Regions from separate parts of the Streptomyces sp. NPDC091377 genome, predicted to be linked through region 3. Evidence: predicted binding sites of a transcription regulator. Region 3 holds the regulator's gene; each other region holds the start of a gene.
What was found. The regulator HrcA, encoded in region 3, represses chaperone genes, less so after heat shock. The targets are predictions, from matches to a motif close to TTNGCACTCNGNNNNNCNGAGTGCNAA.

Region 1 (3,269 bases), on a different contig from region 3:
CCTACGTCCTGGACATCGCCCGCCGTACCGGTGGCGCGGTGGAGGACGTGACGGACGAGCAGGTCGTGGACGCGATCCGGCTGCTCGCCCGGACCGAGGGGATCTTCGCCGAGACGGCGGGCGGGGTGACGGTCGGTGTGACGAGGAAGCTGATCGAGAACGGTCTGCTCGACCCCTCGCTGACCACGGTCGTGCTGAACACCGGGGACGGACTCAAGACGCTGGACGCCGTCGCCGACACCGGGCTGACCGCGACCATCCGGCCCAGCCTGGACTCGTTCCGCGAGGCCGGACTGGGCTAGGGCCGACGGGCCCTCGGGCCCTGCCTTCATCCGTCCCGCGCCCCTGCCGGGGGCGAGCACCCTGACCGGAGGTCACATCGTGAGCGTCACCGTTCGTATCCCTACCATCCTGCGGACCTACACCGACGGGAAGGCCGAGGTCTCCGCCGCCGGGGCCAACCTCGGTGAGGTCATCGCGGACCTGGAGAAGAACCACACCGGGATCGCCGCCCGGGTCCTGGACGACCAGGGCAAGCTCCGGCGCTTCGTGAACGTCTACGTCAACGACGACGACGTCCGCTTCGAGCAGGGCCTGGAGACCGCCACCCCGGACGGCGCCGGCGTCTCGATCATTCCCGCCGTCGCCGGTGGCTGAGTCACCGAGCGTGCTGTGAATTGCCCCCTCCGTAAGAGAAACGGAGGGGGCAATTCTGCATGGTTGAGCACGGTAGAGTTGGGGAAGCGCGGAGCGTCTTCGCATCTGCATGCGGTCGGGAAGCAACGAGAAGTAGCCAAAGTCGGCGGCCCTTTTATGCCTTATGCGCCCTTTGCCCGGCCCGACTTGCCCCGAAGTCCTCTGAATTCTCCGTATATTCCCGACCGGTGCTGCCTGGATTTCTCGTCCGATTGACCTGTTGCAGACGGCAGTTGGACAGATACATTCAGCCGCGGTCGACGCGTTCCGGCGCACGCCCCCACCGATCGGGGGGTGAGGTCTGACCCGGGTCCGCGAAGTGTGGATCTGTGCAAGGGCCAGTAATAGGGGAGTTAGGCATGGCTCAGGGCACCGTCAAGTGGTTCAACGCGGAGAAGGGGTACGGCTTCATCGCGGTCGACGGTGGTGCGGACGTCTTCGTCCACTACAGCGCGATTCAGATGGACGGCTACCGCACCCTGGAAGAGGGCCAGCGGGTCGAGTTCGAGATCTCGCAGGGCCAGAAAGGCCCGCAGGCCGACATGGTTCGCGTCACCGCCTGAACATTTCTACAGGAAGGGCCCGCACCCTCTCGGGGGTGCGGGCCCTTCCATCTGTCCCGGGCCGTCTCCACCGGGCTCCGGGCTCCGGGCTTCGCGCTTCGGGCTGCGGGCTGCGGGCTCCGTCCGGATCGGGTCGCCTCCTTCGGCTCCGGCTGCCCCGGGCCGGCCCCACCGGCCTCGGTCCGGCTCCGTCCGGCTCCGTCCGGCTCGGTCCGTGCAGGTCCGCACCGGTGGGGGCCGGGCGGACCCGGGCGGGTCCGGTCGTTCGCGTACGGCTGAGCCGGGGGTGAGACCTTCGGTAGCCGCTTGCACTCGGCATGGTCGAGTGCTAATCATTGGCGTTAGCACTCTGAAGGTGAGAGTGACAACGAAGGACCGGGTCGGTGAGGCCGCAAGCCGGGTGGGGCAAGGAACCACGAGGCAGGCGAGCCGTCCGTCGCGGGCGCGGGCGCGGTCCGAAGAATCACCCCCAGTCCTGGAGGGACCACTTCACATGGCCAAGATCATCGCGTTCGACGAGGAGGCGCGGCGCGGCCTTGAGCGCGGGATGAACCAGCTCGCCGACGCCGTCAAGGTCACCCTCGGCCCCAAGGGCCGTAACGTCGTCCTCGAGAAGAAGTGGGGCGCCCCCACGATCACCAACGATGGTGTGTCCATCGCCAAGGAGATCGAGCTCGAAGACCCGTACGAGAAGATCGGCGCCGAGCTGGTCAAGGAAGTGGCGAAGAAGACGGACGACGTCGCCGGTGACGGTACGACGACGGCCACCGTCCTCGCCCAGGCCCTGGTCAAGGAGGGTCTGCGCAACGTCGCCGCGGGCGCCAACCCGATGGCCCTGAAGCGCGGTATCGAGAAGGCCGTCGAGGCCGTCTCCGGTGCGCTGCTCGACCAGGCCAAGGAGGTCGAGACCAAGGAGCAGATCGCCTCCACGGCCTCCATCTCCGCCGCCGACACCCAGATCGGCGAGCTGATCGCCGAGGCCATGGACAAGGTCGGCAAGGAAGGCGTCATCACCGTCGAGGAGTCCCAGACCTTCGGTCTGGAGCTTGAGCTGACGGAGGGCATGCGCTTCGACAAGGGCTACATCTCCGCCTACTTCGCCACCGACATGGAGCGCATGGAGGCGTCGCTGGAGGACCCGTACATCCTCATCGCGAACTCCAAGATCTCCAACGTCAAGGACCTGCTCCCGCTCCTGGAGAAGGTCATGCAGTCGGGCAAGCCGCTGCTGATCATCGCCGAGGACGTCGAGGGCGAGGCCCTGTCGACCCTGGTCGTCAACAAGATCCGCGGCACCTTCAAGTCCGTCGCGGTCAAGGCGCCGGGCTTCGGTGACCGCCGCAAGGCGATGCTGAACGACATCGCGATCCTCACCGGCGGCGAGGTGATCTCCGAGGAGGTCGGCCTCAAGCTGGAGAACACGACCCTGGACCTCCTGGGCCGTGCCCGCAAGGTCGTCATCACCAAGGACGAGACCACGATCGTCGACGGCGCCGGCTCCTCCGAGCAGGTCGCCGGCCGGGTCAACCAGATCCGCGCCGAGATCGAGAACTCCGACTCGGACTACGACCGCGAGAAACTCCAGGAGCGCCTGGCCAAGCTCGCGGGCGGCGTGGCGGTCATCAAGGCCGGTGCCGCGACCGAGGTCGAGCTCAAGGAGCGCAAGCACCGCATCGAGGACGCCGTGCGCAACGCCAAGGCGGCCGTCGAGGAGGGCATCGTCGCCGGTGGTGGCGTGGCCCTGCTCCAGGCGTCGTCGGTCTTCGAGAAGCTGGAGCTGGAGGGTGACGAGGCGACGGGTGCCGCCGCCGTGAAGCTCGCCCTGGAGGCCCCGCTGAAGCAGATCTCCGTCAACGCCGGCCTTGAGGGTGGCGTCGTGGTGGAGAAGGTCCGCAACCTCACCCCGGGTCACGGTCTGAACGCCGCGACCGGTGAATACGTGGACATGATCGCCGAGGGCATCATCGACCCGGCGAAGGTGACGCGGTCCGCGCTGCAGAACGCCGCGTC
Region 2 (3,269 bases), on a different contig from region 3:
CCTGCACCTCCGGCCCCTCGGACCCGGACGGCAAGAGCGGTTCGCCGAGGGCCGCGGACCGGCCGGCGACGGTGTCGGTGTCCCCGAGCGGAACCGAGGCGGAGCCGGGCCGTCCGATCCGGGTCACGGCCGAGGGCGGCAGCCTCACCGCCGTCAGCGTCGTGGACGGCGACGGCAGGAAGGTCACGGGGAAGCTGTCGGCGGGCGACACGGTGTGGAGTGCCGACCGCAGGGCCGGCTCGGCGGTCACGTACCGGATCACCGCCACGGCGAGGACCGGGGGCGGGACCGAGACCACCGAACGCGCCTCCTTCACCACCACGAAGGCGGAGCGGCGCAACAAGGTCGAGTTCTGGCCCGGCAAGGACACCACGGTCGGCGTCGGCCAGCCGGTCTCCCTCGTCTTCGACCACCCGATCGGCGACCCGGCCGCGGTGGAGAAGGCCCTCAAGGTCACCACCTCCGACAACACCGAGGGCTCCTGGGGCTGGATGAAGCACTACGACGGCCGGGACCGGGTCGACTGGCGGCCCAGGACGTACTGGAAAGCGGGCACGAAGGTGACCGTCGACGCCCCGCTGAACGGCATCGCCACGGCCGACGACCGGATGTTCACCCGCGACTACGCCACGAGATTCACCATCGGCGCGCAGGAGGTCGTCAAGGTCGACCTCGACAGGAAGAAGCTCATGCTCCGGCGCGACGGCCGCACGGTCCGTACGATCCCCGTCTCCGGCGGCACCCCCGGCGGGGAGAAGCGCTCCTGGGGCGGCACCTCGGTGCTCATCTCCAAGGAGGGCACCATCAACATGAACTCCGAGACCGTGGGCCTCGGCGACGCCTACGACAAGATGGTCGACTACTCGATGCGCCTGACCTGGTCCGGCATGTACGCCCACGCCGCGCCCTGGAACGCCGCCCACTTCGGCCGGGCCAACCGCAGCTCCGGCTGTATCGGCATGAGCACCTCCGAGGCCGCCTCCTTCTACGACGGCATACGGGTCGGCACCCCCTTCGAGATCACCGGCAAAGACACCAAGGGCATCCCGGTCCAGGGCAACGGCTTCAGCAACTGGAACGAGTCCTGGGAACAGTGGCGGAGCCGGAGCGCCCTGGACTGATCCGGCCGTTCCGGCCGGCGGGAAACCGGCGCACGGACCCGGCGCGCGGCGCAGCCGATTGGCACTCCGCTTGACCGAGTGCTAATCGCGGCCATAGTCTCGGTTCTGGCACTCCCCCCTGGAGAGTGCCAATGACGCGACGGGCAGGTCCGGCACCCGCGACGACGGATCGACCTGGTCGCCACCTCAGACAGTTAACCCCGTGAGATCTCCGAAGGGGGAGGTCGGATCGTGACGACCGCCAGCTCCAAGGTTGCCATCAAGCCGCTTGAGGACCGCATCGTGGTCCAGCCGCTCGACGCCGAGCAGACCACGGCTTCGGGCCTGGTCATTCCGGACACCGCCAAGGAGAAGCCCCAGGAGGGCGTCGTCCTGGCCGTGGGCCCGGGCCGCTTCGAGAACGGCGAGCGTCTGCCGCTCGACGTCAAGACCGGCGACATCGTGCTGTACAGCAAGTACGGCGGCACCGAGGTGAAGTACAACGGCGAGGAGTACCTCGTCCTCTCGGCCCGCGACGTGCTCGCGATCATCGAGAAGTAGTTCATCTCAGGTTTTGAGAGTTTTTCAAGCTGCGCTCCTGGCCCCCGCGAACCGCTAACGACGACCCGGGGTGCCGGGGGCGCAGCGCCATTTCACCCAGAATTCCGAGAGGGCTCCCGCTGTCATGGCGAAGATCCTGAAGTTCGACGAGGACGCCCGTCGCGCCCTTGAGCGCGGCGTCAACAAGCTGGCCGACACGGTGAAGGTGACGATCGGCCCCCGTGGCCGCAACGTCGTCATCGACAAGAAGTTCGGCGCCCCCACCATCACCAACGACGGTGTGACCATCGCCCGCGAGGTCGAGGTCGAGGACCCGTTCGAGAACCTCGGCGCCCAGCTGGTGAAGGAGGTGGCGACCAAGACCAACGACATCGCGGGTGACGGCACCACCACCGCCACCGTGCTGGCCCAGGCCCTGGTCCGCGAGGGTCTGAAGAACGTCGCCGCGGGTGCCTCCCCGGCCGCCCTGAAGAAGGGCATCGACGCGGCCGTCGCCGCCGTCTCCGAGGACCTCCTGGCCACCGCCCGGCCGATCGAGGAGAAGTCCGACATCGCCGCCGTGGCCGCGCTGTCCGCCCAGGACCAGCAGGTCGGCGAGCTGATCGCCGAGGCGATGGACAAGGTCGGCAAGGACGGTGTCATCACCGTCGAGGAGTCCAACACCTTCGGTCTGGAGCTGGACTTCACCGAGGGCATGGCCTTCGACAAGGGCTACCTGTCCCCCTACTTCGTGACGGACCAGGAGCGTATGGAGGCCGTCCTCGACGAGCCGTACATCCTGATCCACCAGGGCAAGGTCTCCTCCATCTCCGAGCTGCTCCCGCTGCTGGAGAAGATCATCCAGTCCAACGCCTCCAAGCCGCTGCTGATCATCGCCGAGGACGTCGAGGGCGAGGCCCTGTCGACCCTGGTCGTCAACAAGATCCGCGGCACCTTCAACGCGACCGCGGTGAAGGCCCCCGGCTTCGGCGACCGCCGCAAGGCGATGCTCCAGGACATGGCCGTCCTCACCGGCGCCACCGTCATCTCCGAGGAGGTCGGCCTCAAGCTCGACCAGGTCGGCCTGGACGTGCTCGGCACCGCCCGCCGGATCACCGTCACCAAGGACGACACCACGATCGTGGACGGCGCCGGTGACAAGGCCGAGGTCGAGGGCCGTATCGCCCAGATCAAGGCCGAGATCGAGAACACCGACTCCGACTGGGACCGCGAGAAGCTCCAGGAGCGCCTCGCCAAGCTGGCCGGCGGCGTGTGCGTGATCAAGGTCGGGGCCGCCACCGAGGTGGAGCTGAAGGAGAAGAAGCACCGTCTGGAGGACGCCATCTCCGCGACCCGCGCCGCGGTCGAGGAGGGCATCGTCTCCGGTGGTGGCTCCGCGCTGGTCCACGCCGTGAAGGTGCTGGACGACAACCTCGGCAAGACCGGCGACGAGGCCACCGGTGTCTCCGTGGTCCGCAAGGCCGCCGTCGAGCCGCTGCGCTGGATCGCCGAGAACGCCGGCCTGGAGGGCTACGTCATCGTCTCCAAGGTCGCCGAGCTGGAGAAGGGCAACGGCTACAACGCCGCCACCGGCGAGTACGGCGACCTGGTCAAGGCCGGCGTCATCGA
Region 3 (3,269 bases):
ACGCCGTGGCCGCCCGTTCCGCCCCGTCCCCCGCCCCTGCCTCCCCTGCCCCCCTACCCCTCGACGCCGAAGCGCCGCGCCAGCGCGTCCCGCTGCTCCCGCACGAACCCCGCCCCCACCACCGCCCCGTGACCGGGCACGTACAGCGCGTCCTCGCCGCCCAGGGACAGCAGCCGGTCCAGGGCGGCGGGCCAGCGGGACGGGACCGCGTCCGGGCCCGCCTGGGGTGGGCCGGACTCCTCGACCAGGTCGCCGCAGAACACCAGCGCGGGACCGCCCGGGACCAGGACGGCCAGATCGTGGGCGGTGTGGCCGGGGCCGACGGCGGCGAGCAGCACCCGGTGCCCGCCGCCCAGATCGAGGGTCCGCTCGCCCGTGACCTGGTGCCGGGGAACGGCCAGGGCGTCCGCGGCCTCCGCCGCCTCGGCCGCGGGCAGCCCGTGGCGCACCGCGTCCGCGCGCAACTCCTCACGCGCGGGCCGCCCGCTCAGCGCCGCCTCCACCCCCGCCGCGCCGAACAGCTCCGCGCCCGCGAACGCCGCCGCGCCGAAAACATGGTCGAAGTGCGGGTGGGTCAGCGCGAGATGGGTCACACGGCCGCCGGCCAGCGCCTCCGCGTCCGCCCGCAGCCGCGCCCCCTCCGCCGGGCTCGACCCCGCGTCGATCAGGAGCGCCGCGCCCTCGCCGACGATCAGGCCGGCCGTGCAGTCCCATCCCGGCAGCCGGATCCGCCCGACCCCGGCCCCCAGCCGTTCCCAGCCGCGCTCTTCCCAAGTCACCGTCATACGGCGACGCTAGCCGTACGGCCGCGTGCCGCGGCAATGTCGCGGGGACCGGCCTTGCCCGCTCCGTACCCGACGGCCGTACACTGGGCCGGGCAGGGCTGGCACTCGGCGGCGTCGAGTGCCAGGGAAGGGTGAGCCCCCGGAACCGGGGGCAGGGATGGCGGCTGGAGGTGTGCGCGATGCTCAGTGAACGAAGACTCCAGGTGCTGCGCGCCATCGTCCAGGACTACGTCGGCACCGAGGAGCCCGTCGGCTCCAAGGCGCTCACCGAGCGCCACAACCTCGGTGTCTCCCCGGCCACCGTGCGCAACGACATGGCGGCCCTGGAGGACGAGGGCTTCATCGCGCAGCCGCACACCTCCGCCGGGCGGATCCCGACGGACAAGGGCTACCGGCTGTTCGTGGACAAGCTCGCCGAGGTCAAGCCCATGAGCGGGGCCGAGCGCCGCGCGATCCAGAGCTTCCTGGACGGCGCCGTCGACCTCGACGACGTCGTGGGCCGGACGGTACGGCTGCTCGCCCAGCTCACCCGGCAGGTCGCCGTCGTGCAGTACCCGTCGCTGACCCGCTCCACGGTCCGCCACGTCGAACTGCTGTCGCTGGCGCCCGCGCGCGTGATGCTGGTGCTGATCACCGACACCGGCCGGGTCGAGCAGCGCCTGGTGGACTGCCCGGCCCCGTTCGGCGAGGCGTCGCTGGCCGAACTGCGGGCCCGGCTCAACAGCAGGGTGGCCGGCCGTCGCTTCTCGGACGTGCCCACCCTGGTCCAGGACCTCCCGGAGAGCTTCGACGCCGAGGACCGCGGCACGGTCCAGACGGTGCTCTCCACCCTGCTGGAAACCCTGGTCGAACAGACCGAGGAGCGGCTGATGATCGGCGGCACCGCCAACATCACCCGCTTCGGACATGACTTCCCCCTCACCATCCGACCCGTCCTGGAGGCGCTGGAGGAGCAGGTCGTGCTCCTCAAGCTGCTCGGGGAGGCGAAGGATTCGGGCATGACCGTGCGGATCGGTCACGAGAACGCCCATGAGGGACTCAACTCCACGTCGGTGGTGTCGGTGGGCTACGGTTCGGGCGGCGAGGCGGTTGCCAAGCTCGGCGTGGTCGGCCCGACCCGCATGGATTACCCGGGAACGATGGGAGCGGTACGCGCAGTGGCACGGTACGTCGGACAGATCCTGGCGGAGTCGTAAGTGGCCACGGACTACTACGCCGTTCTCGGCGTGCGCCGCGACGCGTCGCAGGAAGAGATCAAGAAGGCCTTCCGGCGGCTCGCACGCGAGCTGCACCCGGACGTCAACCCGGATCCGAAGACCCAGGAGCGGTTCAAGGAGATCAACGCCGCTTACGAGGTGCTGTCGGACCCCCAGAAGAAGCAGGTCTACGACCTCGGCGGCGACCCCCTCTCGCAGGCGGGCGCCGGCGCGGGCGCGGGCTTCGGCGCGGGCGGCTTCGGGAACTTCTCGGACATCATGGACGCGTTCTTCGGGACGGCGTCGCAGCGCGGGCCGCGCTCACGCACCCGGCGCGGCCAGGACGCGATGATCCGGATCGAGATCGAGCTGGACGAGGCGGCCTTCGGGACGACCAAGGACATCCAGGTCGACACGGCCATCGTCTGCGCCACCTGCAACGGCGAGGGCGCCGCCCCCGGCACCACCGCGCAGACCTGCGACATGTGCCGCGGTCGCGGTGAGGTCTCCCAGGTCACCCGGTCCTTCCTGGGCCAGGTCATGACCTCGCGGCCCTGCCCGCAGTGCCAGGGCTTCGGGACGGTCGTACCGACCCCGTGCCCCGAGTGCGCGGGCGACGGCCGGGTCCGCTCCCGCCGCACCCTCACCGTCAAGATCCCGGCCGGTGTCGACAACGGCACCCGCATCCAGCTCGCCGGTGAGGGCGAGGTCGGGCCCGGCGGCGGCCCCGCCGGAGACCTGTACGTGGAGATCCACGAACTGCCGCACGCGGTCTTCCAGCGCCGCGGCGACGACCTCCACTGCACGGTGACCATCCCCATGACCGCCGCGTCCCTCGGCACCAAGGTGCCGCTGGAGACCCTGGACGGCATGGAGGAGGTCGACATCCGGCCCGGCACCCAGTCCGGCCAGTCGATCCCGCTGCACGGCCGGGGCATCACCCACCTGCGCGGCGGCGGCCGGGGCGACCTCATCGTCCATGTCGAGGTGCAGACCCCGACCAAGCTCGATCCCGAGCAGGAACGGCTGCTGCGCGAACTGTCCAAGCTGCGCGGGGAGGAACGCCCCACGGGGCAGTTTCAGCCGGGGCAGCAGGGGCTTTTCTCACGGCTGAAGGACGCCTTCAACGGGCGGTGAGCGGGTGGGGCCGTGAGCGGGGCCGCACCGGGCCCGCACCGGCCCCCGGACGGCCCCTGGACGGGCTTTTCCGGTACGCCCCCGGGCCGCGCGAACCGTAAGGCCGGATTCGGACTTGCACCCCGGACGTGACAACATGCGGTCATGTCCT

Region 1: groL (chaperonin GroEL) is a predicted target of HrcA. The motif match lies at 1,565-1,591, and genes of this name have one in related genera.
Region 2: groES (co-chaperone GroES) is a predicted target of HrcA. The motif match lies at 1,180-1,206, and genes of this name have one in related genera.

The regions. Positions count from the first base shown of each region.
Region 1 is NZ_JBIVUE010000032.1:19,647-22,915, forward strand. It holds gene thrC (threonine synthase) at 1-302, shown strand, start outside; gene ACIQNG_RS37620 (MoaD/ThiS family protein) at 382-657, shown strand; gene ACIQNG_RS37625 (cold-shock protein) at 1,056-1,259, shown strand; gene groL (chaperonin GroEL) at 1,753-3,269, shown strand, end outside.
Region 2 is NZ_JBIVUE010000001.1:330,390-333,658, forward strand. It holds gene ACIQNG_RS01635 (Ig-like domain-containing protein) at 1-1,121, shown strand, start outside; gene groES (co-chaperone GroES) at 1,353-1,661, shown strand; gene groL (chaperonin GroEL) at 1,786-3,269, shown strand, end outside.
Region 3 is NZ_JBIVUE010000018.1:99,324-102,592, forward strand. It holds gene ACIQNG_RS31040 (MBL fold metallo-hydrolase) at 54-785, opposite strand; gene hrcA (heat-inducible transcriptional repressor HrcA) at 965-1,981, shown strand; gene dnaJ (molecular chaperone DnaJ) at 1,982-3,118, shown strand; gene ACIQNG_RS31055 (nitronate monooxygenase) at 3,263-3,269, shown strand, end outside.